2 regions of the Streptomyces sp. HNM0645 genome follow, and region 2 is predicted to be linked to the other one. Evidence: riboswitches for the same ligand, from Rfam matches in the RefSeq annotation. Region 2 holds a riboswitch; the other holds the start of a gene.
The links. Region 2 has a riboswitch for S-adenosylmethionine ahead of thrC (threonine synthase). Riboswitches for the same ligand answer to the same signal wherever they lie in the genome.
Positions count from the first base shown of each region.

Region 1: it holds a riboswitch for S-adenosylmethionine, as region 2 does, so the genes downstream of both, QMZ92_RS32080 (aminotransferase class V-fold PLP-dependent enzyme) here and thrC (threonine synthase) in region 2, are expected to answer to the same signal.

Region 1 is NZ_JASHLT010000063.1:13,763-28,845, forward strand. It holds gene QMZ92_RS32030 (GMC oxidoreductase) at 1-1,412, opposite strand, end outside; gene QMZ92_RS32035 (glycosyltransferase family 4 protein) at 1,816-2,958, opposite strand; gene QMZ92_RS32040 (glycosyltransferase 87 family protein) at 3,095-4,378, shown strand; gene QMZ92_RS32045 (hypothetical protein) at 4,489-5,748, opposite strand; gene QMZ92_RS32050 (C40 family peptidase) at 5,900-6,928, opposite strand; gene QMZ92_RS32055 (C40 family peptidase) at 7,127-8,155, opposite strand; gene QMZ92_RS32060 (NYN domain-containing protein) at 8,473-9,831, opposite strand; gene QMZ92_RS32065 (hypothetical protein) at 9,874-10,116, opposite strand; gene QMZ92_RS32070 (rhomboid family intramembrane serine protease) at 10,230-10,955, shown strand; gene QMZ92_RS32075 (Lrp/AsnC family transcriptional regulator) at 10,952-11,233, shown strand; gene QMZ92_RS32080 (aminotransferase class V-fold PLP-dependent enzyme) at 11,465-12,979, opposite strand; SAM riboswitch class IV at 13,208-13,325, opposite strand; gene trpD (anthranilate phosphoribosyltransferase) at 13,400-14,464, opposite strand; gene qcrB (cytochrome bc1 complex cytochrome b subunit) at 14,618-15,083, opposite strand, start outside.
Region 2 is NZ_JASHLT010000038.1:50,395-65,477, reverse strand. It holds gene groL (chaperonin GroEL) at 1-564, opposite strand, end outside; gene QMZ92_RS24590 (cold-shock protein) at 1,032-1,235, opposite strand; gene QMZ92_RS24585 (MoaD/ThiS family protein) at 1,678-1,953, opposite strand; gene thrC (threonine synthase) at 1,950-3,239, opposite strand; SAM riboswitch class I at 3,257-3,403, opposite strand; gene QMZ92_RS24575 (glucosyl-3-phosphoglycerate synthase) at 3,536-4,495, shown strand; gene QMZ92_RS24570 (DUF11 domain-containing protein) at 4,585-5,463, shown strand; gene QMZ92_RS24565 (alpha,alpha-trehalose-phosphate synthase (UDP-forming)) at 5,823-7,328, shown strand; gene otsB (trehalose-phosphatase) at 7,692-8,543, opposite strand; gene QMZ92_RS24555 (DUF3263 domain-containing protein) at 8,605-8,844, opposite strand; gene QMZ92_RS24550 (ABC transporter substrate-binding protein) at 9,136-10,413, opposite strand; gene QMZ92_RS24545 (ROK family protein) at 10,573-11,523, shown strand; gene nagA (N-acetylglucosamine-6-phosphate deacetylase) at 11,523-12,659, shown strand; gene QMZ92_RS24535 (1-phosphofructokinase family hexose kinase) at 12,779-13,705, shown strand; gene QMZ92_RS24530 (hypothetical protein) at 13,931-14,188, opposite strand; gene QMZ92_RS24525 (carbohydrate-binding protein) at 14,283-15,083, opposite strand, start outside.

The sequences.
Region 1 (15,083 bases), on a different contig from region 2:
AGGTCGTACCGGTAGATCGTGGCGTTCCTGAGGTTGATGCGGTCGAACAGCTTCTTGGCGGAGTCGACGGACACCTTGCTCTGTGCCGGGGTCCACAGGAGCCGCATCGCGTCGGTGCCGGGATCGTAGACGAGCCTGCCGCGCTCCGGGTTCCTGGTGATGGCCAGGTAGAGGCTGATCCAGTGCTCGAAGCCCATCGGCAGCGGGGCGATCTCGGCGAAGACGGGGTTGGCGGTGTTGGACCAGTCGTCGATGCCCATCACCGGCATGGTCGCCTGGTGGGCGCCTACGGTGTCCCAGAGGTGGTTGGCCCGGGCGGTCATGACGTTGCCGTTGGTTCCCCATCCGGCGCCGAGGTGCTCGCTGAGATCCGGCAGTGCGCCCGACTCCCGGGCGCGCAGCAGGAGTTCGGTGGAGCCGAGGCTGCCGGCGCCCAGGAACAGCCGGGTGCAGCCGATGTCGCGGGTGGCGACGACCTTGCCGGTCGTGTCGATGCGGTCGGCGGTGACGACGTACGTGCCGTCCGGCTGCCTTCGCAGCGCGCGGGCCCGTTGCATCGTCTCGATGGCGACGTTGCCGGTTCCCAGCGCGGCGGCGAGATAGGTCCTGTCGAGGCTGCGCTTGCCGTGGTTGTTGCCGTAGATGACCTCTCCGGCGAGCGCGGAGCGGACCGCCTGGCCGGCGGCCTCGCGCTGCATGTACCCGAAGTCGTAGACGTTGGGCACGAAGACGGTCCTCAGACCGGCGTTGGCGGCGTGCTTGCGGGAGATCCGCGAGAAGCGGTACCACTTGGTGGACTCGAACCACGCCGGGTCGACGTCGTTGACGCCCAGCATCCGCCGGGCCAGCGGGAAGTACCGGTCGTACATGGCGCCGGCGTCGACGTTCGGCAGCATCTCGGAGAAGTACGCACGCTGCGGGACGACGGCCATCCCGCCGTTCACGAGCGATCCTCCGCCGACGCCGCGGCCCACGTAGACCGACATGCTGTCGAAGCGCACGCGGTCGAGGACGCCGGGATAGGGACTGATGTCCTTGTTGACGACGTCCAGCCAGAGGAACTGGGCGAGCGGGGCCTCGGTGCGGGTGCGGAACCACATCGAGCGGTGGTCCGGGGCGCCGGTGCTGCAGAAGAGCTTCCCGTCGGGGCCCGGGGTGTCCCAGAGCCGGCCCATCTCCAGGACGAGGGTGGGGATTCCGGCCTCGCCGAGGCGAAGGGCGGTGACGGCGGCGCCGTAGCCGGAGCCGATGACGAGGGCGGGTGTGTGGTCGGCGGCTCCGGCCCGGGAGGCCGCCGGGACGGTCGTCGCGTGGGCCGTGGGCGCGGGGCCGATACGGGTGAGTCCGAGCGCGGCTGCGGTCTGGAGGGCGCCGAGACCCAGGAGGTGACGGCGCGTCAGATTTGGTGTCATAGTGCGCAGCATGTGCGGATTTTCCGGTTCCGCCTATCCGCTGCGCGGAGTTTTTTCGCGCGGCGCAAGAGGGCGGTTCGCGCCGCGGACGGGCGGATGCGGCCGGGACCGTGCGAATGTCCGAAGGCGCCGCGCGGGGCGGGTCGGAGCGGCGGGCCCTACGGTCCCGGCACCGAGGACGAGCCGGGGCCCACGATCCCGGCGCACGGACAAGCCCCAGTAACCCGGGGACCACGGTCCCGGCGCGAGGGCCGGCGGGCCGGACGTACACCGGGCGTCGTACGCGGGCAGCGCCACCGCCCGCCGTGCCCGGCGCGGGCGATGGCCGCACGATGCCCGGGGCTCGGGGGACGTCCGCCCGGTCGTCCGGGCGATGCCGCCCGGGTCGTCGGCGTCGCCCGGTCTACAGCAGCGCCCTGAGCCGGTCCGCCAGGAGGTCCCAGCGCCAGCGTTCCTCGACCCAGTCGCGGCCCCGCTCGCCCATGCGGCGGCGCAGGTCGGGGTCCTGGAGCAGAGTGACGACGCGGTCCGCGGACTCCTCCGGGGAGCCGCCGCGCACGACCCAGCCCGTCTCGCCGTCGAGCACCGCGTCCGGCGCGCCGCCGGAGTCGCCGGCGACGACCGGGAGGCCCGTCGCCGACGCCTCGAGGTAGACGATGCCGAGGCCCTCGACGTCCAGCCCGCCGCGGCGTGTGCGGCACGGCATCGCGAAGACGTCGCCGGCGCCGTAGTACGCGGGCAGTTCCTCCCACGGGACCGCCCCGGTGAAGCGGACGGAGGCCGCCACGCCCGTGGTCCCGGCGAGCCTCCGCAGGTCCTTCTCGTAGGGCCCGCCGCCGACGACCAGCAGCACCGCGTCCGGCACCTTCGCGAGGATCGCGGGCATGGCCCGGATCAGGGTGTCCTGGCCCTTGCGGGGCACCAGCCGGGAGACGCAGACGACCACCGGGCGGTCGGTGAGCCCGAGCCGTTCGCGCACCGCCTCGCCGCCCGAGCCCGGATGGAAGGTCTTCTCGTCGACGCCCGGCGGCAGTTGCACCATCCGTCCGGCCGCCTCGGGCGTCAGCGCGGCGGCGATCCGCGAGCGCGTGTACTCGCCGAGGTAGGTGATCGTGTCCGTGCCCTCGCCGATCCGGCGCAGCAGTTGCCGGGATCCGGGCAGCTGGGCCCACCCCGCCTCGTGGCCGTGCGCCGTCGCGACGAGACGCCGCGCACCCGCCCGTCGCAGCGCCGGAGCCATCAGCCCGAGCGGGGCGGCGGCCCCGAACCACACCGATGTGCACCCGTGCTCCCGCAGCAGCCCCACCGCGCGCCGGGTGACGCGCGGGGTGGGCAGCAGCATCGCCGTCCGGTCGCGGACCACCGTGAACGGCTGCTCGGCGTCGAACGCGGCCGTCGCCTCCGCCCCATGGCGACCGTGCTTCCAGGTGGAGGCGTAGACGACGATATGTTCGGGGTCCAGGCGCAGCGCCATGTTGTGGAGGAACGCCTGGATGCCACCGGGGCGCGGCGGGAAGTCGTTGGTCACGACGAGGGTCTTGTCCATCGCCGCCGACAGTACCAACGGCGGCCGCGTCCCATCGCGGGCGGACCGGCGTGACCGGCATCATGGCGGTCGGGCCCGGCACGGCGGCGGGGACGGCGCACAGGGCACGGGACCGATCGAGCGGCACGGGGTGATCATGAAAGGCACAGGGCGTTCCGCCGCAGCGGGCGGCACCGCGGCGAGACCCTCCGCGTCCGGGTTCTCCGTGACCGCGGCCGTCGCGGCCTTCGCCCTCACCAGGGCGCTGCTGCTGCTCTGGGTGCTGAAGCTCCTCCCCGTCCGGGGTCCCGACGTGACCAGCGACGTCGCGGTGATCTACCGGGGCTGGTACGAGGTGCTGCGGACCGGCACGTATCCGCTGGACGACGTCACCTGGCAGTACCCGCCCGCGGCCGCCCTGGCGATCCTGTCCCCCGGCATGCTGCCGTTCCTGGACTACGTCCGCGCCTTCTTCGTGCTGGTACTGGTCTGCGACGCGGTGGTCCTGGGGCTGCTGCAGTACGCGGGGCGGCGGCCCGGCAGATCGACGAGGGGGATGTGGTTCTGGATCGCGGGGGTGCCGCTGCTGGGTCCGACGGCGTACGCCCGCTACGACCTGATGGTGACCGCGGTCGCGGTCGCCGCGCTCTTGGCCGCCGCCCGCCGACCCGGGATCGCCGGGGCGCTGGCCGGGTTCGGGGCGATGCTGAAGGTGTGGCCGGTGCTGCTGCTGACCGGGCTGCGGCAGAGACGGGCCTGGATCGCCGCGACGGTCACGGCGGCGTCCCTGCTGCTGGTCCTCACCGTGTCGATGCCCGGGGCCCTGGCGTTCCTGGGCTTCCAGCGGGACCGGGGCACCGAGGTCGAGTCGCTGGGCGCGCTGGTATTCCACGTGGCACGGCACTTCGGCTGGGAGGGGCAGGTCCTGCTGAACTACGGTTCGGTCGAGTTCCTCGGCCCGTACGTCCCCCTGGTCAGCGGCGTGGCGCTGGGTCTCACGGCAGCGGCTTTCGGCTGGCTGGCGGTGTGGCGGCTGCGGGCGTCGGAGTTCTCCGCCGCGACGCCGGCGGACGCGGCGTTCACAGCGGTGCTCCTCTTCACGACCACGAGCCGAGTGATCAGCCCCCAGTACCTGATCTGGCTGCTCGGACTGGCCGCGGTCTGTCTCGCCTTCCGGTCGAGCCGGATGGCCCTGCCGAGCCTGCTGGTGCTGGTGGCGACGGGGCTCACCTTCCTGGAGTTCCCCGTCTGGTTCGACAAGGTGGTCGCGAGCGACCCCGAGGGGATCGCGGTCCTCGCGGCCCGCAACGGCCTCCTGGTCGCGGCCGCGCTGCTGGCGTGCCGCCGCCTCTGGACGAGCACGGTCCCGGCGCGACGGCGCAGGCGGGCGCTGCCGGCTCGTTCCGACCGCGACAGCGACAGGGCCGCCGTCGGTTCCTGACGCCGCACGGGTACGGCCCCGGCCCCAGGCGCGGGTACGCTCCCCGGATTCCGGGCCCGTGCACCCCGGCGGGACCTCGTCGGCCCCGCCGCCCCGGCGCACCGCAGACCTCACTCCAGCCGCTCGCGCACGTACTCCCGCCAGTCCGCCGTGAAGCGTTCAGGGCTCGTGCCCAGCACCTCGTCGAGCGCCGACTCCACCGCCCCGTCGCGCTCCCCGGAGGCACCCACCGTCCGGTAGAACGCGCGCAGCCGCTCCTCGCCCCAGCGGTCGGCGATCAGCTCGCAGGCCAGCCAGCCGCCCTCGTAGGCGCGACCCAGCGCCCGGGCGTCACCGCCGAAGCGGAAGTCGGCGTCGGTGGGGAGAGCCGCGGGGAGCTCGCCGCGGAGGACCGCGCGGCGCAGTTCCGGTGCCGCCCGACGGGGGTCGCGGCCGGTGCCGCGGTAGGCGGCCCAGTCGGCGAAGCCCTCGGAGAGCCAGAGCGGGGTGGCGGCCGAGGTGTGCGCACGGGTGGCCACGTGCGCGGTCTCATGGGTGAGGACGACGCGTCGGCCGAGATCACCGAGCACTTCGTACGCCTCGGGGTTGACGGTCACCCGGTCCGCGGGTGCCGGGCCGCCGCCCTTGTCGGGGGCGGCCGCTCTGCCCGTGGTGACCGCCGCGATGCCCCGGTACTCCGCGGCGGGCGCGCCCAGCAGACGTCCCATGGCGTCCAGCGAGGCGGGTACCACGACCACCACCCGCCCCGCCCAGGCCCCGCCCCACGCGGCCGAGACGGCGGGGACGGCCCGGTCGGCGTCCGACGCGATCCGCCGGAGCCACGCCGGCTCCTGACCGACGCCGAGGACCAGGCTGTGGGTGCCGCGCACCACCTCGATGTCGCCCTGCTGCCACAGCTGCTGTCCGCCGCCGCGGCCGGGGCGGTCGGCGGTGATGTGCCAGCGGCCGTTCCGCTCCGCCAGTTCCAGGCGGCGCTCGGCGGTCACCGGCGAGGGGTCGTAGCCGTCGAGCCGGTAGCGCAGCTCGACGTCGGCCGTGGCCCGGACGCCGGAGCGCCGTACGCCGGTGAGCCGGTACTCCCAGGAACTCAGCGGCACCTCGGCGAGGTTCGCGAACTCCGCACGCGCCGCCGCCTTCAGCTGCCGGGCGGAGGGGTCGAGGGCCGCCAGATAGCCCGCCTCGTCGTGGCGGAGCACCGCGGCGGCGCGGGCGTCGAGCGTGCGCTGGACGTCGCGCCCGGTGGTGTCCCGCCGCGGTGCGTCGGCGCAGCCGCCCGTCACCAGGGACCCGGCCAGGAGGAGCCCGGTCAGGACGAGCGCCGCCCCGCGCCGCCATCCCGCCGTCCGCCCGAAGAACCCCTGATCGGCCACCCTGCCGATCGTAGGCGAACCGTGGAGCGGGCCGACCCGGTCCCGGGCGGTCCGGGGAGGGGCCGCGGCCCGTCGGGGAGCGGGCCGGGGGAGTCCCGTTTCCCGGCAGGACCCGTCCCGCTCAGCGCCGGTCCGGCGGGACCCGCCCCGCTCAGGGCCGGGTCACCGAGGCGATCGGCATCATCCCCACCGGGTCGTAGCGCACCGCCGCCCCGGGGTAGGGCGCGTGGACGACCTGCCCGTTGCCGACGTACATGGCCACGTGACTGGCGTCGGAGCGGTACGTGACCAGGTCACCGGGCCTCGCCTGGGACAGCGGGACCTGCCGTCCTGCGTACCGCTGCGCCTGGGAGGTGCGGGGCAGCCCGACGCCGGCCTGGGCGTAGGACCACTGGGTGAGGCCGGAGCAGTCGAAGCCGTTCGGTCCGTTGGCGCCCCAGACGTACGGTCTGCCGACGGCGCTCTGCGCGGCCGCCACCGCCGCGCCCGCACGCGCGGACGAGGGGCCCGCCCCGCCCGACAGGTCGGGGACGCCGCGGCCGGAGCGGGACGCCCGGTCGTAGGCAGCCCGCTCCGACGCCGGCAGCGAGGCCAGCAGCCGCTCGGCCGACGCGAGCTTGGCCTCGACGGTCCGCTTGTGGCGGGCCAGGGCGGTCCTGGTGCGCTCCAGTTCGGCCAGTTTCCGGGCGGCTTCGGAACGCTCCTGGCCGAGGCGCCGCTGGGCCCGCCGGAGGTCGCTCAGCACGGTCGCCTCCCGGTCGCCGAACCGGTCCAGCACCGCCGCCCGGTCGAGGTACGTGTCGGGATCGCCGGAGAGCATTAGGGCGAGCGCCGGGTCCACCCCGCCGGAGCGGTACTGGGCCCCGGCCACGGAACCGAGCGCGTCCCGCATCCGGTTGACGGCCTCCTGGCCGCGGGCCGCCCGGTCCTGGGCCCGGGCCACCTGAGCGCGCAGTTCGTCGGCGTGCTCGCCCGCCTTGTTGTACTGCTCCGTCGCCTTCTCGGCCTGCTCGTACAGCCGGTCGACCTGGGCGCGGGTGGCGGCGGGACCGCCGGACGGGTCGGCTCCGGCCGGTGCGGTACCGAGCGCGGCCGCGGCGGTCGCCGCCGCGGCTGAAAGGAGGGTGACCCGGGCACCCCGGTCGAAACCGGACGCTGAGGGTCGGCGATGGGACGCCACAGGAGCCGTACTCCCTTCCGCTGGACGCAGCCTGAGCGGCTGCTGCGCGGCAGACAGTAACGGCGAGGGAGGGGGACGGCCAAAAGCCGCATCGAGCACATACAGTGACGCCCCGCGGGAGACCACAGGTCACCGGCGGGGCGCACCGTCAGCGGCGCATACCGCAATTCGCCCGATCGGGCGCCGGTTGGTGGGGCGTCAGATCCGGACGCCGAACTGGAAGGTGCCCATGTAGTCCATGGACTCGTAGCGGACGACGGTGCCGGGCTTCGGGGCGTGCAGGATCTGGTTGTTGCCCGCGTACAGACCCACGTGCGAAAGGCTGTTGAAGAAGACCAGGTCGCCCGGCTTGAGCTGGCTGCGGCCGATCTTCACACCGTCGTTCTGCTGGGTGTAGGTGGTCCGGGTGAGGCTCACGCCGGCCTGGCGGTACGCCCACTGGGTCAGCCCCGAGCAGTCGTAGGAGTTGGGGCCCTCGGCGCCGGAGACGTACGGCTTGCCCAGCTGGGTGGCGGCGGCGTTCAGCGCGGCGGCACCGCGCTGGGAGGCCGGCACCTCGTTGCCGAGGTTCACGCGCTCACCCGCGGCACGGCTGGCGCGCTCCTCCTCCTCCTGCAGCTTCGCCCGCTCGGCGGCGGTCAGGGTGTTGAGGAGCTTCTGGGCCTCGGAGAGCTTGCCCTGGATCTTGGCCTTCTTCTCGCCGAGCGTCTTGCGGACGTCCTCGAGGTCACCGAGCTTGCGGGTGGCCTCGGCGCGCTGCTGGGCGAGGTCGCGCTGCTTTGACTGGATGTCCTCCAGCGCGGTCGCCTGCTTGGCGCCGAGCTGGTCCATCGCGGACGCCTTGTCCAGGTACGTGTCCGGGTCACCGGAGAGGAAGAGCTGGACGGACGGGTCTATGCCGCCGGAGCGGTACTGGGCGCTGGCCACCGAACCCAGCTTGTCCCGCATGGTGTTGAGCTCGTCCTGCCCACGGGCGACGCGGTCCTGGATCGCGTCGATCTCCTTCTGGAGCTTGGTCTGCTGCTCCTTGGCCAGGCTGTGGTCCTCGGTGGCCTTCTCCGCCTCGTGGTAGAGGGCGTCGACCTTGGCCTTGACCTCGTCCTTGCTCGGCTTGGCCGGAGCGGCCTGGGCGGCCTGCGAGGTGAGGGCGACGGCCGCGGCGGCGGTCGCGGTGAGCACGGTCACACGGGTGCGGCTCGGCTGCTTGGGACGACGGTGGGACGCCACGAAGGCGAGCTCCTTCTTCCTCGAGCCGCCTGCCGGGCCGTGGGGGGATCCCCGGCTTCGCGCACACTCGACTCCCCCGCGAAAAAGGGATGAACTGCGCGAAATCGGCGGTTCCTTCGCTGTCATCCCGGATGGACGATCAACCGCGCGAAGGTTCGAGGCCTGACCCTAGTGACCTTCCTGTGATCACTTCAAATCCTCATGAGAAAAATCTGGCCCACGGAGCGCATTCTTTACACGCACCCCACGGGCAGTAGCGGCGACTTGACGGTACGTTCCGCGAAATCGGGCATTAAGCCCAGGAGTTACGAGTCACACTAGACACGCGAAAGCCGCTTCAGCAGCATCGCGGACGCGACCGGCCTCGCCCCGGCCTTCGCCACCCCGTCGGCGACCTCGCGGTCCGTGGAGACCACGACCACGGGCCGGCCCGGCGGCTCGGCCCGGACCAGCTGACGGATCAGCTCGTCCGCGGTCACACCGGGCTTGGAGAACAGCACCCGCACCCCGCGCGGGGGCGCCAGCAGCACCGGCGCGGCGAGTTCGGCACCGTCGAAGACGCAGGTGATCTCGGCGCCGGTCTGCGCGGCCAGCATCGCGAGTCCGCCGAGCAGCCGCAGCCGCTGCTTCTCCAGCGGCATCGTCGGATAGCCGGTCTTCGTGACGTTGTACCCGTCAACGAGCAGATGGACCTGGGGCAGCGCCAGCAACTGGTCCAGCATCGCCGGGTCGGTCTCGGACAGTGCGCGCGCCGCGATGTCCTTGGGGCTCATCCGGCCGGGCTCCACGGCGTCGACGGTGTCGGCCGGGTGCACGGAGGCGGGTGGCAGGGCCAGTTCGCGGCGCAGCCCGGAAGCCGCGTCCAGCACGGTGTCCAGCAGCAGCCGCACCCGCATGTCCTCGATCGACCGGCCCTCGCGGGCGGCCTTGCGGCTCGCCTCGACCGCGGCCTCCGCCTCGGCGAGCCTGGCCTTGAGCCGGCGCGCCTCGCTCTCGGCCGCGGAGACCTGCGCGTGCGCCTCTGCCCTGGCGCCCTCGTGCTCCGCGTTGCCGCGGCGCACGGCCGCCTCGGCGCGCTTGACGTCGCTCTGGGCACTGCGCAGCTTGCGGTGCAGCGCGTCCGACTCCTTGCGGGCCGCGTCCAGCTCGGTGCGCAGCCGCTCGGTCTCGGCCTTGTGCTGCGCCTTCAGCCGGTCCAGCTCCTCGCGGAGCCGCTGCAGCTCGCGCCTGCTCTCATCGTCCGCGCGCTCGGCGTCGACCCGCTGGGCCTCCTCGCCGGCGGCGGCCACCAGCTTGCCCCAGCCGGCCGGCCGCAGCACATAGGCGGCCGCCGCCACGTCGACGGGGTCGGCGGCCGCGGGAGGCGTCCCGGACTCCAGCGCGGAGGCGAGCTCGGGCTGGGAGTCGCGGAGCCGTTCACCGATGCGCTGCCGGAAGACGGGGTCGCCCTCCAGAACCGCGGCCATGGCGTTGCCCGCGTACTTCGCCCGGCGGGTCGGGGTGAACCGGGCGTACTGCCTCAACTGGGCGGGGAGTTCGGTGATGCTCAGCCCGCCGAAGGCGTCCGAGACCAGTGCGACGACCCGTCGCCGCACGCCTTCCGGCAGCGGGCGGTCGAGCGCCTCGGCGGCGTCGCCGGCACCGGCCGGCCCGGCGCCGCTCTCGGGCTGCTCCACGATCCGTCACCCCACTGTCTTCCCGCGGGTCGCACCGCTCCGTCAGGAGCCGCTGCCCGGCCTGTCCACCAGTTCGATCTGGTCCACGGCGTTGCACCAGCGGCAGCGGACCGCCTCGATGGTCTCACTCACCACATCGCGCTCCTCCACCTTGGGCTCCCCCGCCAGATCCAGATGGACGTACTCGACGACCTTGGAGGACCGGGTCACGTCGAAACGGGTGAGATTGCCGCACAGGGTGCAGCGCCACCGGGTGGTCTCCGTGGGCATGGGTACCGTCGTCATCGGCCGTCCTCGTCTCCTCGTGCGTACTGCCCGTAACCCTACGACCTCACGGGTCCGCCGCGACACGGCGAGGCGGTCTGCCCGCATCGGTCCCGGTACGCCATGCTCTGGGCATGATCGATCGGTGGACGGCGGTACGGGGCGTGACGACCGGCCCGGTGGTGACCTACGGAGCGATCGGCATGTGCTGCCTCCTGTTCGTCGTCGGTCCGGTCTCCGGGCTCAACCCGTCGTACGGCACCGGGGACACCCTGCTCACCGCCCAGGCCGTCCACTTCGAACGCTGGGGCGTGATCCCGAGCGAACTGCTGCAGGGCTCCCCGAGGGCCCTGCTCACCCCGCTGACCGCACTCTTCGTACACGGCAGCTGGCTCCATCTGCTGGGCAACATGCTCTTCCTCCATGTCTTCGGCGCCATGGTCGAGGAACGCATGGGGCACGCGGAGTTCGCGCTCTTCTACCTGGGGTGCGGCTATCTGGCACTCCTCGCCTACGCGGCGGCCAACGCCGAGTCGGACCACACGCTCGTCGGGGCGTCCGGAGCCATCTCGGGCGTGCTGGGCGCCTTTCTCTGCCTCTTCCCGAGGACGCGGGTGACAAGCCTCTATCCCTTCCTGTTCTTCCTGCCGCTGCGCTTCCCCGCGTGGATGGTGCTGATCTTCTGGTTCGTGCTGCAGTGGCTGGCGGAGGCGCAGAGCTCGTCCACGGGCCCCGGGGTGGCGTATCTGGCACATCTGGTGGGGTTCGGTATCGGGTTCCTCTACGCGTGGGGCCGATTCCGACAGGCCGCTAGAGTGAAACCCCCAGCAGCGGCCACCGAGGGAGAAGGACAGCCGTGATCACCGCGATCGTGCTCATCAAGACCAGCGTGGACCGCATTCCCGAGATCGCCGAGTCGATCGCCTCCCTGGACAGCGTCAGCGAGGTCTTCTCGGTCACCGGCACCTACGACCTGATCGCCATGGTCAGGGTCGCGAAGCACGACGACCTGGCCGATGTGATCCCCGGGCGGATCAGCAAGATCCCCGGAGTCGAGGCCACCGACACCCATGTCGCGTTCCGTACGTACTCCCAGCACGACCTGGAGGCAGCGTTCGCGATCGGACTCGACGCGTAGCTCGCCGCGCGAGCCGGAGGCCGGCCGGAGGCCGACGGGCGCACTCGGGTCCCCGGCGCCGCGGGCACCGGGTCGGCCGGTGCCCGCCGGACCGCTCGGGCCCGGCGTCCCGTGCTGGACGGTGCGGAGCCGGCCGGGGGCGCGCGGAGCGGTCGGGCCGGCGGGCGCCGACGCGGGAGAGGCCCCGCTGCCGTCCCGTCCGGCCCGCACGGCTCACACGGCTCACACGGCTCACACGGCGGGAACGCAACGCCCGTCCTCGGTGCGGTAGTTCCACCTCGCACCGTCGCGCACCAGTTCCGTGACCGCCCCCACGAACCGCTCCACGTGCTCGTCCGGCGTACCGGCCCCGAAGCTGACCCGGATCGCGTTCAGCGGCCTCCCCCGGCCTTCGGCCGGGTGGACCCCCGCCTCGCTTCGCTCGCCCGGCCCGGCCTCCGGGGCACCGCACTCGCCGACCTCCTGCGGGTCACCGCCCAGCAGCGTACGGACCAGCGGGTGGGCGCAGAACAGTCCGTCGCGCACGCCGATGCCGTACTCGGCGGACAGCGCGGCCGCGAAGTGCGAGCTGTTCCAGCCCTCCACCACGAAGGAGATGACGCCGACCCGGGGGGAGTCGTCGCCGAACAGCGACAGCACCCGGACCTCGGGCACTTGGGCGAGACCCGCACGGACCTTCGCGATCAGGTGCCGCTCGCGCTCGACGAGGGCGTCGAAGCCGGCCTCCGTGAGAGCCCTGCAGGCGGAGGCGATCGCGTAGGCGCCGATGACGTTCGGCGAGCCGGCCTCGTGGCGGGCCGCGGTGGTGTGCCACTCGACGTCCACGCCGCCGTCGGTGCGGCGCGAGACCTTCCGCGAGGCGCCGCCGCCCGCGAGGTACGGCTCGGCCTCCTGCAGCCAGTCCGCACGCCCGGCGAGGACACCGGAGCCGAACGGCGCGTACAGCTTGTGCCCGGAGAAGGCGACCCAGTCGACGTCCAGGTCCCGCACGGAGACGCGGTGGTGCGGGGCGAGCTGGGCGGCGTCCAGGACGATGCGCGCGCCGTGGGCGTGCGCCGCAGCGGCCAGTTCCCGTACGGGCCACAGCTCGCCGGTCACGTTGGACGCACCGGTCACACAGACCAGGGCAGGGCCGTAGGGGTCGCGGCGGGCGAGCGCCGACTCCAGCGTCCGGACCGCCTCGCCCGGGGTGCGCGGGGCGTTCAGGTACGTCACACGGGCGCACGCCCACGGCAGCAGGGCGGCGTGGTGCTCGGTCTCGAAGACGAAGACCTCGCAGCCGACGGGGAGCGCGCCGGCCAGCAGGTTCAGCGAGTCGGTCGTCGACCGGGTGAACACGACCTGGTCGCCGTCGCGGCAGTCCAGGAACTCGTGGACCGTGGCCCGGCTGTTCTCGAACAGGTCGGTGGACAACTGCGAGAGGTACCCGGCTCCGCGGTGGACGCTGCCGTAGTACGGGGCGTACGCGGCGACGTCGTCCCACACGCGCTGCAGGGCCGGGGCGCTGGCCGCGTAGTCGAGTGCGGCGTAGGTGACTTCGCCGGCGGTCACGAGCGGCACGGCGACGTCCCGGCCGAGCACCGGCAGCGGGGCGCCGCAGCAGGGGTCGTGGTCGCCGGCGGCGGTTCGGGCGACGGCCGCGACGGCTCCGGCCGGGCCGTCCGCGGACGTGACGGCGGAGGCGGCGGAGGCGGCGGAGGCGGCGGCAGGGGTGGCGGTCTCGACGGTGTGCGGGCGCACGGACATGGCGGTATCTCCCGGCAGGTAAGGGCGAAATGGGCGTGAAGGACCCGCACGGCGGCACGACGGCCGGCAACGGCCGCTCCGTATACGGGTGCTGCCTCGACGCACGGCACAACAGGCGCGCACGGAGGGGGAAAAGGGGCCGAGGGGCCCTAACGCATTCGCTTGCTCACGAGACAGCTCCCTCGAGGACCAGGACCCCAGGGCTGCGACATTCACCGATGTCCGCGGGGTCCGCGCTTGCCGTGGACCTCGCTGCCCACGGCCTGGTCTTCACCCGGGGCACCCCGCCACGGACGGAGGGTTGCCGGACAGCGGGCCGGGGCCGTAGTCGCTGTCACTCATGACCTTGGGAAGCATCCTGCCATACGCCCCACTGTGCGCAAGGCGCGGTCCGCCATCCGGACTGCGCCCCGCGTCACGTCACGCGTTGCTCGCCGCCACCCAGCGGTCCAGCGCCCGCTTCGCCCCCCCCGAGTCGATGGACTCCGCGGCCCGGGCCATTCCGGCCCTGAGCCGGTCCACGAGATCACCCTCGTCCCCGCCGAGCGCGACCAGCGCCGCGGCCGAGTTCAGCAGGACCGCGTCCCGCACGGGCCCGGTCTCCCCGGCGAGCAGCCGACGGGCGACATCCGCGTTGTACGAGGCGTCCGCGCCGCGCAGCGCCTCCACCGGGACCAGCTCGATGCCCACGTCCCGGGGGTCGAAGGCCTCCTCGTGCACGGCACCGTCCCGGACCGCCCACACCCGCGAGGTCGCGGTCGTCGTGAGCTCGTCCAGGCCGTCGTCGCCGCGGAAGACCAGCGCGCTGGAGCCCCGCGCGGCCAGCACACCGGCCATGATCGGGGCCATCCGGGCGTCCGCGACGCCGGTGGCCTGGGCCCTCACCCGAGCGGGGTTGGTCAGCGGACCCAGGAAGTTGAAAGTCGTACGGATTCCGAGCTCCCTGCGGGCCGCGGCGACGTGCCGCAGCGCCGGGTGGAACTTCACCGCGAAGCAGAAGGTGATCCCCGCCTCCTCGGCGACCGCGGCGACCCGCTCCGGCGTCAGCTCCAGATTGACGCCGAGCTTCTCCAGGACGTCCGAGGCTCCGCTCGCGCTCGACGCGGCCCGGTTGCCGTGCTTGACCACCTTCGCACCGGTGCCGGCCACGACGATCGCGGACATGGTGGAGATGTTGACGGTCTTGGCGCCGTCGCCGCCCGTGCCCACGATGTCGACCGTGTCACCGGGCACCTCTATCGTCCGGGCGTGCTCGTACATCGTCCGCACGAGCCCGGAGATCTCCTCGACGGTCTCGCCCTTGGCCCGCAGAGCCACGGCGAAGCCCGCGATCTGCGCGTCGGTCGCCTCGCCCCGCAGGATGCGGTCCATGGCCCAGGCGGTCGCCTCCGCGCTCTGGTCACGGCCGTACAGCAGGGAGTCCAGCACCTCGGGCCAGGAAAGGCCCGCCGCGGTGGATCCACCTGCGGGGGTCACAGCGCTCATGGTCGCTCCTGGGTCCGTCCGGATGGGAATGCCCCCACCCTATCGAGCCCCGGGACGGCGGAGAGCCCCGTCCATCGGATGGACGGGGCTCTCCGCCTGGCGGTCGCCGGGTGGTCACCCGGCCGTGGCGATCGCTGCGATCAGCGAAGGGGATCAGTGGTGGCCGTGGCCGCTGGTGATCTCCTTGTACTCCTCGACGGTCGGCTTCGCGACCTGGTTGTCCTTGCCGTAGTACGCCTTGCTGAGCCGCGCCCGGAGCTTCTCGGTGCGCGAGACCTTCCGCTCCACGCCGTTCTCGTCGACCGTCGGGCCGATCTCGACCGGCGTGTACTGCTGGTGGGCGGTGAGCGTGTGCAGGGCCTCCTGCGTCAGCGGCTCGTGGACCTCGACGAACTCACCGTGCGGCAGGCGCTTGATGATGCCGGACTCGCGTCCGTGCAGCACCTTGTCCTTGTCGCGCCGCTGCAGACCCATGCAGATCCGCTTGGTGATGACGAAGGCCAGGACCGGTCCGGCGAAGAAGAAGATCCGGACGAACCAGGTGATCGAGTTGATCGACAGATGGAAGTGGGTCGCCCAGAGGTCGTTTCCACCACCGATCAGCAGCACGAAGTACCAG
Region 2 (15,083 bases):
GGTGAGCTCCAGCTCCAGACCGAAGGTCTGGGACTCCTCGACGGTGATGACGCCTTCCTTGCCGACCTTGTCCATCGCCTCGGCGATGAGCTCGCCGATCTGGGTGTCGGCGGCGGAGATGGAGGCGGTGGAGGCGATCTGCTCCTTGGTCTCGACCTCCTTGGCCTGGTCGAGCAGGGCACCGGAGACGGCCTCGACGGCCTTCTCGATACCGCGCTTCAGGGCCATCGGGTTGGCGCCGGCGGCCACGTTGCGCAGGCCCTCGCGGACCAGCGCCTGAGCGAGGACGGTCGCGGTGGTCGTACCGTCACCGGCGACGTCGTCCGTCTTCTTGGCGACTTCCTTGACCAGCTCGGCGCCGATCTTCTCGTACGGGTCCTCGAGCTCGATCTCCTTGGCGATGGAGACACCGTCGTTGGTGATCGTGGGGGCGCCCCACTTCTTCTCGAGGACGACGTTCCGGCCCTTGGGGCCAAGGGTGACCTTGACGGCGTCGGCGAGCTGGTTCATCCCGCGCTCGAGACCGCGCCGTGCCTCCTCGTCGAACGCGATGATCTTGGCCATGTGAAGTGGTCCTCCCGGACTGGGGTGGATTGCTCCGGACCGCGCTGGTGCCCGCGACGGACGGCCTGCACGCCTTGTGGTTCCTTGCCCCACCCGGCCTGCGGGCCTCACCGACCCGGTCCTTCGTTGTCACTCTCACTCGTAGAGTGCTAACGCCAATGATTAGCACTCGGACCCGGCGAGTGCAAGGCGCGACCGCGACTCGGGCGTCCATCAGGACACGGCGGATGGGTCCGGACCCGGACCCGGCGCAGCCTCGGCCCGCACACGTCGCAGGTCGCGACCCCGCGCACGGCGGCGAGCGGTCCGGCCCGACCCGGAACCATGACCCGCGCACGGCGGCGAGCGGTGCGGCCGCGGCGGAAGGCGGCCCCGGACACGGCCGCGGCGGAAGCGGCCCCGGACACGACGGAGGGTCCGCGCCCCTGGCACGGACCCTCCGTCACGTTGCTGCAGTCAGTCGGCGCTCAGCCGGCTACGCGGACCATGTCCGCCTGCGGCCCCTTCTGGCCCTGCGAGATCTCGAACTCGACTCGCTGACCCTCCTCCAGGGTGCGGTATCCGTCCATCTGGATCGCGCTGTAGTGGACGAAAACATCCGCACCACCGTCGACCGCGATGAAGCCATACCCCTTCTCCGCGTTGAACCACTTGACGGTGCCCTGAGCCATGCCTAACTCCCCTATTACTGGCCCTTGCACAGGACCGCACTTCGCGGACCCGGGTCAGACCTCACCCAGCGGAGTCCCCCGGTGCCCGGAGGGGCATACGGATGACCCATGGATGTGCGCCGGAACGCGTCGACCGCGGCTGAATGTATCTGTCCAACTGCCGTCTGCAACAGGTCAATCGGACGAGAATTCCGGGCAGGACCGAAAGGATGAATTAGCAGAAATGTGAGCGTTCCCGGGCAAGTCGGGCCGGGCAAAGCGCACTTATTGCGCATCACGCTCGAACACTTTGGCTGTTTCTTGTCGTGCGCGACCGCATTCTCATATGCGCCTGGCACACGCAGCGGAGGGGGCTTCCCCAACTCTATCGCGCTCAACCATGCAGAAACGCCCCCTCCGCCGAGCTTGCGGAGGGGGCGCTTCTGCTGACTCTGCGTGGCGATCAGCCGCCTGCCACCGCGGGGATGATCGACACCCCGGCACCGTCCGGCGTCGCCGTCTCCAGGCCCTGCTCGAAACGCACGTCGTCGTCGTTGACGTACACGTTCACGAAACGGCGCAGCTTGCCCTGGTCGTCCAGGACCCGGGCCGCGATGCCCGTGTGGTTCTTCTCCAGGTCGGCGATGACCTCGGCGAGGGTGGCGCCCTCGGCCGGGACCTCGGCCCGGCCGCCCGTGTAGGTGCGGAGGATGGTGGGGATGCGGACGTTGACGCTCATGCGAGGCCAGCCTCTCGGAAGGAGTCCAGGTTCGGGCGGATGACTGCGGACATACCCGTGGTCGGGGCCACCGCGTCGAGGGTCTTGAGGCCGTCACCCGTGTTGACGACCACCGTCGTGAGGGCCGGGTCGATCACTCCGGCCTCGATCAGCTTCTTCGCCACACCGAGGGTCGTACCGCCCGCGGTCTCGGTGAAGATGCCCTCGGTGCGGGCCAGCAGCTTGATCGCGTCCACGATCTCCTCGTCGGTGACGTCCTCGACGGCACCGCCGGTGCGCCGGCAGATGTCGAGCACGTACGGACCGTCCGCCGGGTTGCCGATCGCCAGGGACTTGGCGATGGTGTCCGGCTTCTGCGGCCTGACCACCTCGTGGCCGGCCTTGAACGCCACGGACACCGGGGAGCAGCCCTCGGCCTGGGCGCCGAAGATCTTGTAGGGCCGGTCCTCGACCAGACCCAGCCTGATCAGCTCCTGGAGCCCCTTGTCGATCTTGGTGAGCTGGGAGCCGGAGGCGATCGGGATGACGATCTGGTCCGGCAGCCGCCAGCCGAGCTGCTCGCAGATCTCGTACGCCAGCGTCTTGGAGCCCTCGGCGTAGTACGGGCGGAGGTTGACGTTGACGAAGCCCCAGCCCTCGCCCGCCGGGTCGCCGATGAGCTCGGAGCAGAAGCGGTTGACGTCGTCGTAGTTGCCCTCGATGCCGACCAGCTCTCCGCCGTAGACGGCGGCCATGACGACCTTGCCCTGCTCCAGGTCGTGCGGGATGAACACGCACGAGCGGAAGCCGGCGCGCGCGGCCGCGGCGCCGACGGCACCGGCCAGGTTGCCGGTGGAGGAGCAGGAGAGGGTCGTGAAGCCGAAGGCCCGGGCGGCCTCGATCGCCTGGGCGACGACCCGGTCCTTGAAGGAGTGGGTCGGGTTGCCGGAGTCGTCCTTGACCCAGAGTCCGCCGGTGACGCCGAGCTCGCGGGCGAGGTTGTCGGCCTGGACGAGCTTGGTGAAGCCAGGGTTCAGGTTCGGCTTGCTCGCCACGTCGGCGGGCACGGGCAGCAGCGGCGCGTAGCGCCAGATGTTCTCCGGACCGCTCTCGATCCGCTTGCGCAGTTCCTCGGCGTCGCCGCTCGGCAGGTCGTACGCGACTTCGAGCGGCCCGAAACAGGCTTCGCAGGCGAAGATCGGACCGAGGGCGAAGCGCTCGCCGCACTCGCGGCAGGAGAGCCCGGAGGCGGGGCCCAGATCGACGGTGTCGGCAGAATCGGTGGTGGCAACAGTCTGCACAGCCATGGAGGCGAGGCCCTTTCTCCTCATCTTCCCCGCGGTGCGTTTCACCGCGAGACGGAATTGGCACCTTCCCTAGCCGTGAGCCTCGGCCGCGATGGGCGGCGAGATCGGCTGGAGGGTTGCCGGGGCTTCAACGGGCCGTGTCCCTCTGCCCCTCTGGATGAGCGGTATTCGATTGTCTCGATTCGATTGTCTCGGCGCGGCGACCCCGACATGCATCGGCGGTCCGCGTTGTTCAAGACTGTAACCGAACCCCCGGACGCTTGAGATGGTCGTCCGATCCGCGAGATGGAGATCACGTGCTGGAAGAGGTGGAGCGCTGGCTGGCCCGGCGGTCCTGGTCGATGGCGGACCGCCCACTGGACCGGCTGCTGTCCGCCAAGCAGGACACCACGGTCAGCGTGGTGCTCCCCGCACTGAACGAGGAGGCGACGGTCGGGGAGATCGTCGCCGTGATCCGGCGCGACCTGATGACCGACGCGGTGCCGCTCGTGGACGAGCTGGTCGTCGTCGACTCGGGGTCGACGGACCGCACCGCCGAGGTCGCCGCACGCGCAGGCGCCCGGGTGGTGCACCGGGACGCGATACTCCCGCGCGTCCCGGCCGTGCCCGGCAAGGGCGAGGTGCTGTGGCGCTCCCTCCTGGCGACCGTCGGCGACGTCGTCTGCTTCGTGGACGCCGACCTGAAGGAGTTCTCGGCGGACTTCGTGTCCGGGACCGTCGGACCGCTGCTGACCGACCCCGAGGTGCAGTTCGTCAAGGCGATGTACGACCGGCCGCTCGGTGACGCACCCGGCCAGGGCGGGAGGGTGACCGAGCTGGTGGCGCGCCCCCTGCTCAATCTGCACTGGCCGCAGCTCGCGGGATTCGTCCAGCCGCTCGGCGGGGAGTACGCGGCGCGGCGCTCGCTGCTGGAGCGGCTGCCCTTCCCGGTCGGCTACGGGGTGGAGCTGGGCCTGCTGGTGGACGCGCTGCACACGGTGGGCCTGGACGCGCTGGCGCAGGTGGACGTAGGCGTGCGGCTGCACCGCCACCAGGACGGGCAGGCGCTGGGCCGGATGGCGGCGGCGATCTACCGCACGGCCCAGCTGCGCCTTTCGCGCGGGCACCTGGTCCGCCCGGCACTGACCCAGTTCGAGCGCGGCGAGGGCGGTTTCGTCCCGAGGACGCACGCGGTGGACACGGAGGAGCGTCCGCCGATGGCGGACATCGCCGAGTACGCGAGCCGGGCGGGGCGGCGCAACACGGGCGCGGCGTAACACGGCCCAGCCGGAATGATTGCCTACATTTCGGACTTATGGGCAATTCGAGTTCACAGCGTGCTCGGGTCTTCCGTTCCGTTCGGGCCGTGTCCGGCCAGGACCTGACGAGGGACCGCGGGCGCAGCAGAGGCGATCGGCCCCGGTTCCTCGGGGCCCTGGCGGTCACCGCGGGTGCCGCGGCCGTCACGACGGGCTTCGTGCCGGCGGCTGCCGCCCTGTCGGCGCCGGCCCCCGATCTGGAGATCACCAAGACTGCGTCGGCGAAGAGGGTCGCCCTCGGGGACACCCTCACGTTCACCATCAGGGCGACGAACAACGGCGAGCGGGACCTCCCCGACGTGCGCTTCACCGACGATCTCGGCGGCACCCTCGACGACGCCGTCTACGACCGCAACGCCCGGACCACCCTCGGCCGGGTGGTGTACGCCGAGCCCGTGCTCTCGTACTCGGGTGCCATCCCGGCCGGGAAAACGGCGACCGTAACCTACTCGGTCACCGTGGGCGGCGAGGACGGCGGCGACGGCGGCGACGGGCAGCTCGGCGGCGGCCTGGAGGTCCAGTCCCCGCGGTCCAACTGCGCCACCGGCACCAGGGACGCCCGGTGCACGGCGGCGCCCGTGGCCGAGGAGGTCGGGGAGCTCGGGGCTCCCCGGACCGACCGCGGCGACGAGGAGAGTCACGACCACAGCCTCGAACAGCGCCATGAGGACGGTCTGGAGGAGGACGCCGAGGGCGGCGCCCGGGGCGGGCCGGGCGTGCCGCCTGCCCCCGGCGGCCCCGGCAACGCGGCGGGCGCCGGACAGGCCGGTGCCCCGGCCCACGGCAGCGGCAGCGGGGCCGTCGGCCAGATCGCGGCGGCCGGCCACGACAGCGAGCGGCTCTGGCTGCTCGGCGGAGTGGCCCTGGCGCTCTCGGCCGCCGGCGCCATCGCGCTCGCGGCCACGCGCGACCGGGGAAACCATTGACCGGGTGCGCGCCACCGGTCTCGGGCCGTCGCCGGGGGGACGGCCCGTGACCGGGCGGGCGGGCGGTCCGGGACCGCGCGCGACGGTCCCCGGCCGGGGTGGCGGGTCCGGGACGGCGAGTGACCGCGCCGGAACGGCGGTCCCAGCCGGGCGGCAGGCGGCCCGGGCCGACCGACAACCCGGACCGGGGCGTCACGTGTCCCGAGCCCGGTCCCCGGTGGTCGCCCGGGTCGGCGCGCAGCCGGTCACCGGCTGCGCCTCCAACGATCGTGGGCAGGTCTCCGACGATCTCCGGCGGTCTCCGGCCACGGAGTCCGCCGTACGTTTGAGCGGTTCCAGGAAGGGCTAGGTTTCGCGACATGGTCTCTGAGCACGGGCACGCCGCACGAGTTCTCGTCGCCTCCAACCGGGGCCCCGTCACGTACGCCTTCCGGGAGGACGGCACGCTCGACGCACGGCGCGGCGGCGGCGGACTGGTGTCCGGGCTGTCGGCCATCGGCCCCGAGGCGGACGCCCTGTGGGTGTGCTCCGCACTCGGCGACGGGGACCGCGAGGCGGTACGGCGCGGGGTCGGCGAACCGGGCGTGCGGATGCTGGACATCGACGCCGCCGTACACGCCGACGCGTACAACGGCATCGCGAACTCGGTCCTGTGGTTCGTCCACCACATGCTGTACCAGACACCGCTGGAGCCCGTCTTCGACGCCGAGTTCCGGCGCCAGTGGGTGGCGTACGAGGCGTACAACCAGGCCTTCGCGCAGGCCCTGGCCGAGTCGGCCGCCCCGGACGCGGCCGTACTGGTGCAGGACTACCACCTCGCCCTGGTACCGGGCATGCTCCGGGACCTGCGGCCCGATCTGCGCATCGGCCACTTCTCGCACACTCCGTGGGCCCCGCCGGACTACTTCCGGATGCTCCCGGACGACATCGCCGAGCAGTTGCTCCTCGGGATGCTCGGGGCGAACCGGCTGGGGTTCCTGACCCAGCGGTGGCTCGGCGCCTTCCAGGACTGCTGCCGCCGGGTCCTGGCCGACCACGACGTGGACCCGCACTGGCCGAAGGACGGGCCGCCCAGCCTCGAGTACCGGCTGCGGGGGCACCGCCGGCGGCGGACCGAGCTCGGGGTGCACGGCCTGGGCGCCGACGCGGACTTCCTGCGGGAGCGTTCGCGCAGGCCGGACGTGGACGAGCGCATGGCCGCACTGCGCGAGCAGATCGGCGGCGACGAGCGCGGACCGGGCCGCCGGAAGACGATCGTGCGCGTGGACCGGACCGAGCTGTCCAAGAACATCGTGCGCGGACTGCTCGCGTACCGCACGCTGCTGGACGAACGGCCGGAATGGCGCGAGCGGGTCGTGCACATCGCCTTCGCCTATCCCTCGCGCCAGGACCTGGCCGTGTACCGCGACTACACGGCCGAGGTCTCCCGGGTCGCTGAGGAGATCAACGCCCGGTACGGGACGCCCGGCTGGACCCCGGTGCTCCTGCACGTCAAGGACGACTTCGCCCGCTCGCTGGCGGCGTACCGAATGGCGGACGTCGCCCTCGTGAACCCCATCCGCGACGGGATGAACCTCGTCGCCAAGGAGATCCCCGTCGTCTCCGAGGCGGGCTGCGCACTGGTGCTGTCGCGCGAGGCGGGCGCGTACGCGGAACTCGGCGACGACGCGCTGGTGGTGAACCCGTACGACGTGACGGGCACGGCCGACGCGCTCCACCGGGCGCTGTCCATGCCGGACGCCGAACGCGCGGAGCGCAGCAAGCGCCTGGCTGCGGCGGCGACCGCGCTGCCACCGCAGCAGTGGTTCCTGGACCAGCTGCACACGCTGGAGGCGCTGGACGAGGGCGTCACGGAGGCGGACTGACACGGGGCGGGTGCGCCCGGCCTCCCGGTGGCGAGCGGCGCTTCCGCACGCGCACGCCCCCCGCGTACCGGGCACGCACACGCCGGTGCGCGTTCCGGGCTTCGCCCTGCCGCACGGGCCCGACCGGGCCCGCGCCGGACGCCGTCCGCCCGGGCATGCGACCGGTGCCGCGTCCGCCGAGGTCGGCACGGGCCGACCTAGTGCTGTGGCCGGAAAGGTTTGCCGGGAAGCTCGCGGCGTACGGTGCGGTGCATCGCAAGACGGAGGATCGCCCTCGTACCGGGCGTACTCGGGCGCCTCCGACACCGCCCGCGAGGTACCGTGCCGGGCGCCGCGAGCCGGTGAACCCTTCCGGTCACAGCACTAGGCGCGCTGCTCGATGCGGTCCGCCAGGGCGGCGAGGAACCCGACGACGGCGGCGGGGCCCGGCAGCGGGAGGTCGGCGCGCTCGGCGAGTTCGGGGACCTCGCCGCCGCTGCAGAGGAGCAGTCCGGGCACTCCGTCCGAACGGAGCTTCTCCACGGCCGCGTAGGCGGCCAGATCACCGAGGTCGTCGCCGGCGTAGACCACCGCGGAGGCGTTCACCTCGCGGACGTACTCGGCGAGGGCGATGCCCTTGTCGACGCCCGGCGGGCGCACTTCGAGGACGAGGCGGCCCGGTTCGACGATCAGTCCGTGACGCGCGGCGAGATCGGCGATCGGCTCGCGCAGCGCCTCGAAGGCGGCCTGCGGGTCGTCGGCGCGGCGGGTGTGCACGGCGACCGCGCGGCCCTTCTCCTCGATCCAGGTGCCCCGCCACACCCCCATCGAGTCGAGGAGGCCGGGCAGCCCGGCCCGTACCGCGGCGACGCCCGGGTGCTCGGGCTGGGCGTGGACGGTGCCGCTGACGGCGTCCCACCGCTCGGCACCGTAGTGCCCCAGGACGACGAGGTGTTCCAGACCCTCGACGCCGGCGAACCCGCCGTACCGGACGGCGACCCCGGCAGGCCGGCCGGTCACCACGACGACCGACCTCACGAGCGGCGCGAGTCGCGCCAGCGCGGGCACCGTCGAGGGATGAGCCCTCGCCTGCTCGGGATCCGGGACGATCTCCGCCAGCGTCCCGTCGAAGTCCAGTGCGACCACGCTCTCCGAGGGCCGTTCGAGGACCGCGGCGAGCCCCTCACGGCCGGCGGCTGTGGTCGGTTCCGGCAGTGCGTTGGAGTAGCTGCCCATGGTCCGACCCTATCGACGCGGCTCCCGCTCAGCTACGGCGCGCGGCGCACTCCCCGGCGCGTCACCGCCGCGCCCGCTGCGCTTCCCGGACCCGCCGCAGGCGGTTCACCGTCACGGGGTCGTGGGCGAGGGCGCGCGGGTCGTCCAGAAGGGCGTTGAGGAACTGGTAGTAGCGGGTGGGGGAGATGCCGAGCTCTTCCCGTATCGCCCGCTCCTTGGCGCCGGGCCCGGCCCACGACGCCCGCTCGAAGGCGAGCACGGCGCGGTCTCGCGCGGGGAGGTCGTCGAGGTCGTCGGTCATATCAGCAACATAACCGTCCCCCCGGACAGCGCAGTGCGCCGGGCGAACGGGTGATTCCGGCCAGACCTCTACGCGCCGGGCGCACGCCCGGCGCCGGCAGGGGCGCGACGCGGCACGTGTCCCGCCCGGGACCTGCCCCGGATCGGAGACCGGGCCCGTCCCTAAAGCCCCGCTCTCCCCACCCCGTTCGCCGAGCGGAACCCGGGGGGTGCCGACCGCAACGCCCCGCCGCCGCCCCGAGACCTCCGACCGCGGACGAGGGCCGGGACGCGGCCCGGAAGACCGCCCGCGCTATTCCGCGTCCGTCTCGCTCTCCGCCTGCGCCGCGTCGTCGGCGATCCGGCTCAGCACCGCCGCCGGGTCTCCCTGCGGCGCGACGGCGTCGCCGATGTTCCGCTTCACACTCGCGCTGACCTTCGCCCAGGACGTCTCGCCGGACGGGTACAGCTCGGACGTCGGCAGCGCCTCGAGGAACTTCCAGAGGCGCTTGTGCCTGTCGTCCGCCGCCATCGCCTCACTCGCGCTCACCGTCACCGGGAGGATGTCGTAGCGCTCGGAGAACTCCAGGACGTTCGTGTCGCTGTAGGCGAAGTCGAGGAAGCGGCCGATCTCCTTGCGGTGGCCGTTCTGCTTGAACGCCATCATCCAGTCCGCCACGCCCATCGACGCCCGGGCCCTGCCGTCCGCACCGGGCATCGGGACCATCCCGACCCGGATGCCCTTCTTCTCGGCCTGCTGCATGAGGGTGGGATGGCCGCTGAGCATGCCGACCTCGCCGCGGGTGAACGCCTCGAAGGCATGGGCGCGGTCGAGTTTCCCGGGCGCGACGGGTCCGGTGAGCCCGGGGGTGACGAGGTTGTCCTTCAGCCAGGTGAACGTGGCGACGTTCTGCCTGGAGTCGATGTCGTAGGTGCCGCCGTTGCGGTCGCGGTAGCCGCCGCCCCCGCTCAGCATCCAGATCATCGTCTCGGCCTGGGACTCCTCGGAGCCGAGCGGCAGGGCGAAGGGGTACTTCACCCCGCGCGCCTTCAGCCGCTCCGCCGCGGCACGCAGCTGCGGCCAGTCTGCCGGGGCCTCGACGCCGGCGTCGGCGAACAGCTTCTCGTTGAAGAACAGCAGCCGCGTGCTGGCCGCGAACGGCAGGCCGTACTGCACCCGCCCGGTCTGGCCCGCCTCGCTCAGCTCCGGCAGGAAGTTGGCCTGCGTGGGGATCGTGACGAGTTCGTCGACACGGTACAGCCTGTTCTCGTTGGCGTAGTCGGCGTAGGCCCCGATCTGGGCGATGTCCGGGGCGTTGCCGCCGGCCACCATCTCGGCGACCTCGCGGTCGACGTCCTTCCAGGAGTGGACCTCGACGTCGACCGTGACGCCGGGGTTGCCCGCCTCGAACCGGTCCGCGAGTTCGTCCCAGTACTTCCGCGAGGAGTGCTCCGCGCCGTTCCCGTAGTCGGCGGCGACCAGCCGGAGGGTCACGTCGTCCGATCCCCCCGTGCTGCCGCACCCCGTCAGGGCGATGGCCGTACCGAGTGCGACCCCCGCCGCCACCAGAGAGATGTAGCGCCGCTGCACGCTCTGTTCCCCACCTTGTTGTGCTTGATCCTTAAAGGTAGAGGTCTACACCACACTACGGAGGATTGCGAAACGGGAGCGGTCACCGCTTTGTATACGCGCGCAACAATCCGAGTAGTGGACTAGACCTTTTCTGGTCCGGCGCGCGAGACTGTACCCGTGAGACACGTCATCGCCCTCGATGTGGGCGGCACCGGGATGAAGGCCGCCCTCGTCGGGGCGGACGGCACGCTGCTGTACGAGGCACGCCGGGCGACCGGCAGGGAGCGCGGGCCCGAGGCCGTCGTCGAGGCCGTCCTCGGCTTCGCAGCGGAGCTGCGCGCCCACGGCGAGGAACGGTACGGCCGGAGCGCCGTGGCAGCCGGTGTCGCGGTGCCCGGCATCGTCGACACCGGGCACGGCGTCGCCGTCTACGCGGCCAACCTCGGCTGGCGCGACGTCCCGCTGCGCGCACTGCTCCGCGAACGGCTCGGCGGGGTGCCCGTCGCCCTCGGCCACGACGTCCGCACCGGCGGTCTCGCGGAAGGCCGCATCGGGGCGGGCCGCGGCACGGACCGCTTCCTGTTCGTCCCGCTCGGCACGGGCATCGCCGGGGCCATCGGCATCGGCGGCGCGATCGAGGAGGGCGCGCACGGCTGCGCCGGCGAGATCGGCCACATCGTCGTCCGGCCGGGCGGCCCGGAGTGCGGCTGCGGACAGCGCGGCTGTCTGGAGACCCTCGCCTCCGCCTCCGCCGTGTCCCGCGCGTGGGCGGCCGCGAGCGGCGACCCGGAGGCCGACGCGGCCGACTGCGCCAAGGCCGTCGCATCCGGGGACGGAACCGCCGCACACGTGTGGCAGCAGGCGGTCGACGCCCTCGCCGACGGGCTGGTCACCGCCCTCACCCTGCTGGACCCCCGGACGCTGATCGTCGGTGGCGGGCTGGCGGAGGCAGGAGAAACCTTGTTCACACCGCTGCGGGCCGCGGTGGAGACACGCGTCACCTTCCAGAAGCCGCCCACGATCGTCCCGGCGGCCCTCGGGGACACCGCCGGCTGCCTCGGCGCCGGGCTCCTCGCCTGGGACCTGCTCGACACGTCCGACACACTCACCACGGAGGTAACCGGCTGATGGCCGACCGGATGGTTCTCACAGGCGCCCGGGTGGTGCTGCCCACCGGGGTCGTCGAGAACGGGCGGGTGACCGTCGAGGGGACCCGGATCGCCGGGCACGCCCCCGCCGACGCCCCCTGCGTCGACCTGTCCGGCCGCTGGCTGGTACCCGGCTTCGTGGACATGCACAACCACGGCGGCGGAGGAGCCTCGTTCACCTCCGGGTCGGCCGAGGACGTGCTCACCGGCGTACGCACCCACCACGAGCACGGCACCACCACGACGGTCGCCTCCACCGTGACCGGCGACATGGACTTCCTGGCCCGCCGCGCCGGATTCCTCTCGGAGCTGGTGGAGCAGGGCGACCTGGCCGGCATCCACTTCGAGGGCCCGTTCATCTCGCCCTGCCGCAAGGGCGCCCACAGCGGGGAACTGCTGCGCGACCCCGACCCGGCGGAGGTGCGCAAGCTGCTCGACGCCGCCCGCGGCACCGCGCGGATGGTGACCCTCGCCACCGAACTGCCCGGCGGGATCGAGTCCGTACGGCTGCTCGCCGAGCACGGCGTGATCGCCGCGGTCGGGCACACCGACGCCACCTACGAGCAGACCGTCGCGGCGATCGACGCGGGCGCAACGGTCGCCACACACCTCTTCAACGCCATGCCCGCCCTCGGCCACCGGGCACCCGGGCCGATCGCCGCACTGCTGGAGGACGAACGGGTCACCGTCGAGCTGATCAACGACGGTACGCATCTGCACCCGGCGGCGCTGGAACTGGCCTTCCACCGCGCGGGTGCCGCGCGGGTCGCGTTCATCACGGACGCGATGGACGCGGCGGGCTTCGGCGACGGCGTCTACCACCTCGGGCCACTGGAGGTCGAGGTCAAGGAGGGCGTCGCCCGGCTCGTGGAGGGCGGCTCGATCGCCGGCTCCACCCTCACCCTCGACACCGTTTTCCGCCGGGCCGCGACCGTCGACGGACTGCCCGTGGAGGACGTCGTCCAGGCGATCTCCGCGAACCCGGCACGGCTGCTGGGCCTCCACGACAGGGTGGGGTCGATCGAGCCCGGCAAGGACGCCGATCTCGTCGTGCTGGACGCCGACTTCATGCTCAAGGGAGTGATGCGCAAGGGCGCGTGGGTGGTCGAGCCATAACGGCCGGAGTGCGGCGGGTCGGGGCGGCCGGCCTACGGGGGGACTGGGCCAACCGCTCGGTTTTTGGCATGATCAGGACCCGTCCGGCGAAGGCGAACGCATGCTCAGGGGGTGTCACGGTGATCCTCACGGTCACGCTGAACACCGCCCTCGATCTGACGTACCGCGTCCCCTCCCTCGTCCCGCACAGCTCCCACCGGGTCTCCGAGGTCGGCGAACGCCCGGGCGGCAAGGGGCTGAACGTCGCCCGGGTGCTGGCCGCGCTCGGCCACGAGGCGGTCGTCACCGGTTTCGCCGGCGGCCCCAACGGCGAGACCCTGCGCGATCGACTGGCCGGGCTGCCCGTGCGCGACGCGCTCGTGCCGGTCGCCGGGAACACCCGGCGCACGATCGCCGTGGTCGACGCCGCAACCGGTGACACCACCCAGTTCAACGAGCCGGGCCCGACGGTCACTCCCGAGGAATGGGCCGCGTTCCTCACCACGTACGACTCGCTGCTGCGCAAGGCCGAAGCGGTCGCGCTGTGCGGCAGCCTCCCGCCGGGCATCCACGTCGGAGCCTATGCCGAGCTGGTCCGCCGAGCCCGAGCGGTCGGGGTTCCGGCCCTGCTGGACACCAGCGGCGAACCGCTGCGCCGCGGCATCGCGGCCCGCCCCGACCTGGTCAAGCCGAACGCCCACGAGCTGGCCCAGCTCACCGGATCCCGCGAGCCGCTGCGCGCCACGCATGCCGCACGCCGCCGCGGCGCCCGCACGGTGGTCTCCTCCCTCGGCCCCGACGGCGTCCTCGCCGCCACGCCGGAGGGCATCTGGCAGGCAACCCCGCCCGAAAAGGTCCTCGGCAACCCCACCGGCGCCGGCGACTCGGCCGTGGCCGGGCTGCTCTCGGGCCTCGTCGAGGCCCTCCCCTGGCCGGACCGCCTCGTCCGCGCCGTGGCGCTCGCCACGGCCACCGTCCTCGCCCCCACGGCCGGAGACTTCGACCGCGCCTCCTACGAGGACCTGCTCTCCCGGATCACGGTGACGGAGCACGCCCCGACGGCGTGACGTCAAGTGCGGCCTCTCGCCCGGAGTTCACGTCAACTACTCGGCAGGGAACGACCGAGCTCGTTGACTCGGTTCGATTCGGCTCTGCTCATGCTCCCGACTGCCCCCTGCGGCAGGGCGGTCACAGGTCCACGGTCGCCGCTCAGGCGGGGCCGGGGCGGGCATGTTGACGAATACCGCCCCTTGCGCGGCCGTCACGGTCGGGCAAGGGGCGCTTTCCCGCGTTCACGACCAGACCGGGCGGCCCGTCTCCCAGAGTGCCGCCACGTGCGGGGCGAACCGGTCGTACAGGCCGTCATCACCGAGGCGTCGAAGGTGCAGCATGGGTGACTCGTGCCCGAGCAGGTTCGTGACGTGCGGCGTTACCAACATCTGGTCATCGAACGGGAACACCGACAGGGCGATGTGGTCGTCGCTGAACTCGGCCTCCGTCCCCGGTGCTTCGCGGACCATCCGCAGCGACAGACGGGCCGACCCGACCACGACGCGCGGCTCATCCGGAACCCTTCCACGGTCGTGCTCCGCCGCCCCGGGAAAGTCTGGGGCGACGTGCCGGCCGAGGCGGCCAGTGGCCCGGTCAGCCCTTGGACTGACCGGCTTCCAGCCAGACCTGGTCGAGGAGGGCGTCGCACTTGTCGCCCTGCTCGCACGAGATCTTCAACGTGTTGGGGCCCTTCTTCAGGTCGACATAGGCGTAGGTGCGCGTCCAGCCCTTCTCCCAGTCGCCTTTTTCGGCCTTCGCGAAGTTCGACATGTTGATCGAGCGGGCTTGGCCGTCGTTGATCGTGAGCGAGGTCTTGGCGTCCTTGCCCGGCACGCTGTAGGTGATGAACAGCGTGTACGCGCCATCGGCCGGGACGTCCACCGACCAGCTGGCCGAGCCGCCCCGGCCGTTGAACGTCACATACGCGCCGTCGGCGCCCTCCGCGCCCTTGATGTCCTTCGCCAGCGCCGCCGGCGGGCCGAGGCGCAGCGTCGCCGCGTCCTGCTTCGGCAGCTCGGCCGGCTTCTCCTCGTCGTCCTTCGCCGGGTCCTCGCTCGGGCCGACCTCGTCCGCGGGTGCGGTGGTGTTCTGGCCGGCCTGCGGGTTCTCGGCCTTGTCGTCGCCGCTCGTCATCAACGCGGCGGTGATACCGATCACCACCACGGCCACGACGGCGACCGCGCCGACGAGCAGGCCCCTGGTGTTCGGCCCGCGGCTCCGGCCGCCTCCGCCGTCCGAGGGCACGGGGACCTGGCGGGTCGGGGCGCCGCCGGGGTAGGTCTCCGGCGCCGCGTACTGGGGGCTGGGCTGCTGGCCGTACTGCGGCTGGTGCGGGACCTGGCCGTACTGCTGGCCGGCCTGCTGCTGCCCGTACTGGCGCTCGCCGACCGTTCT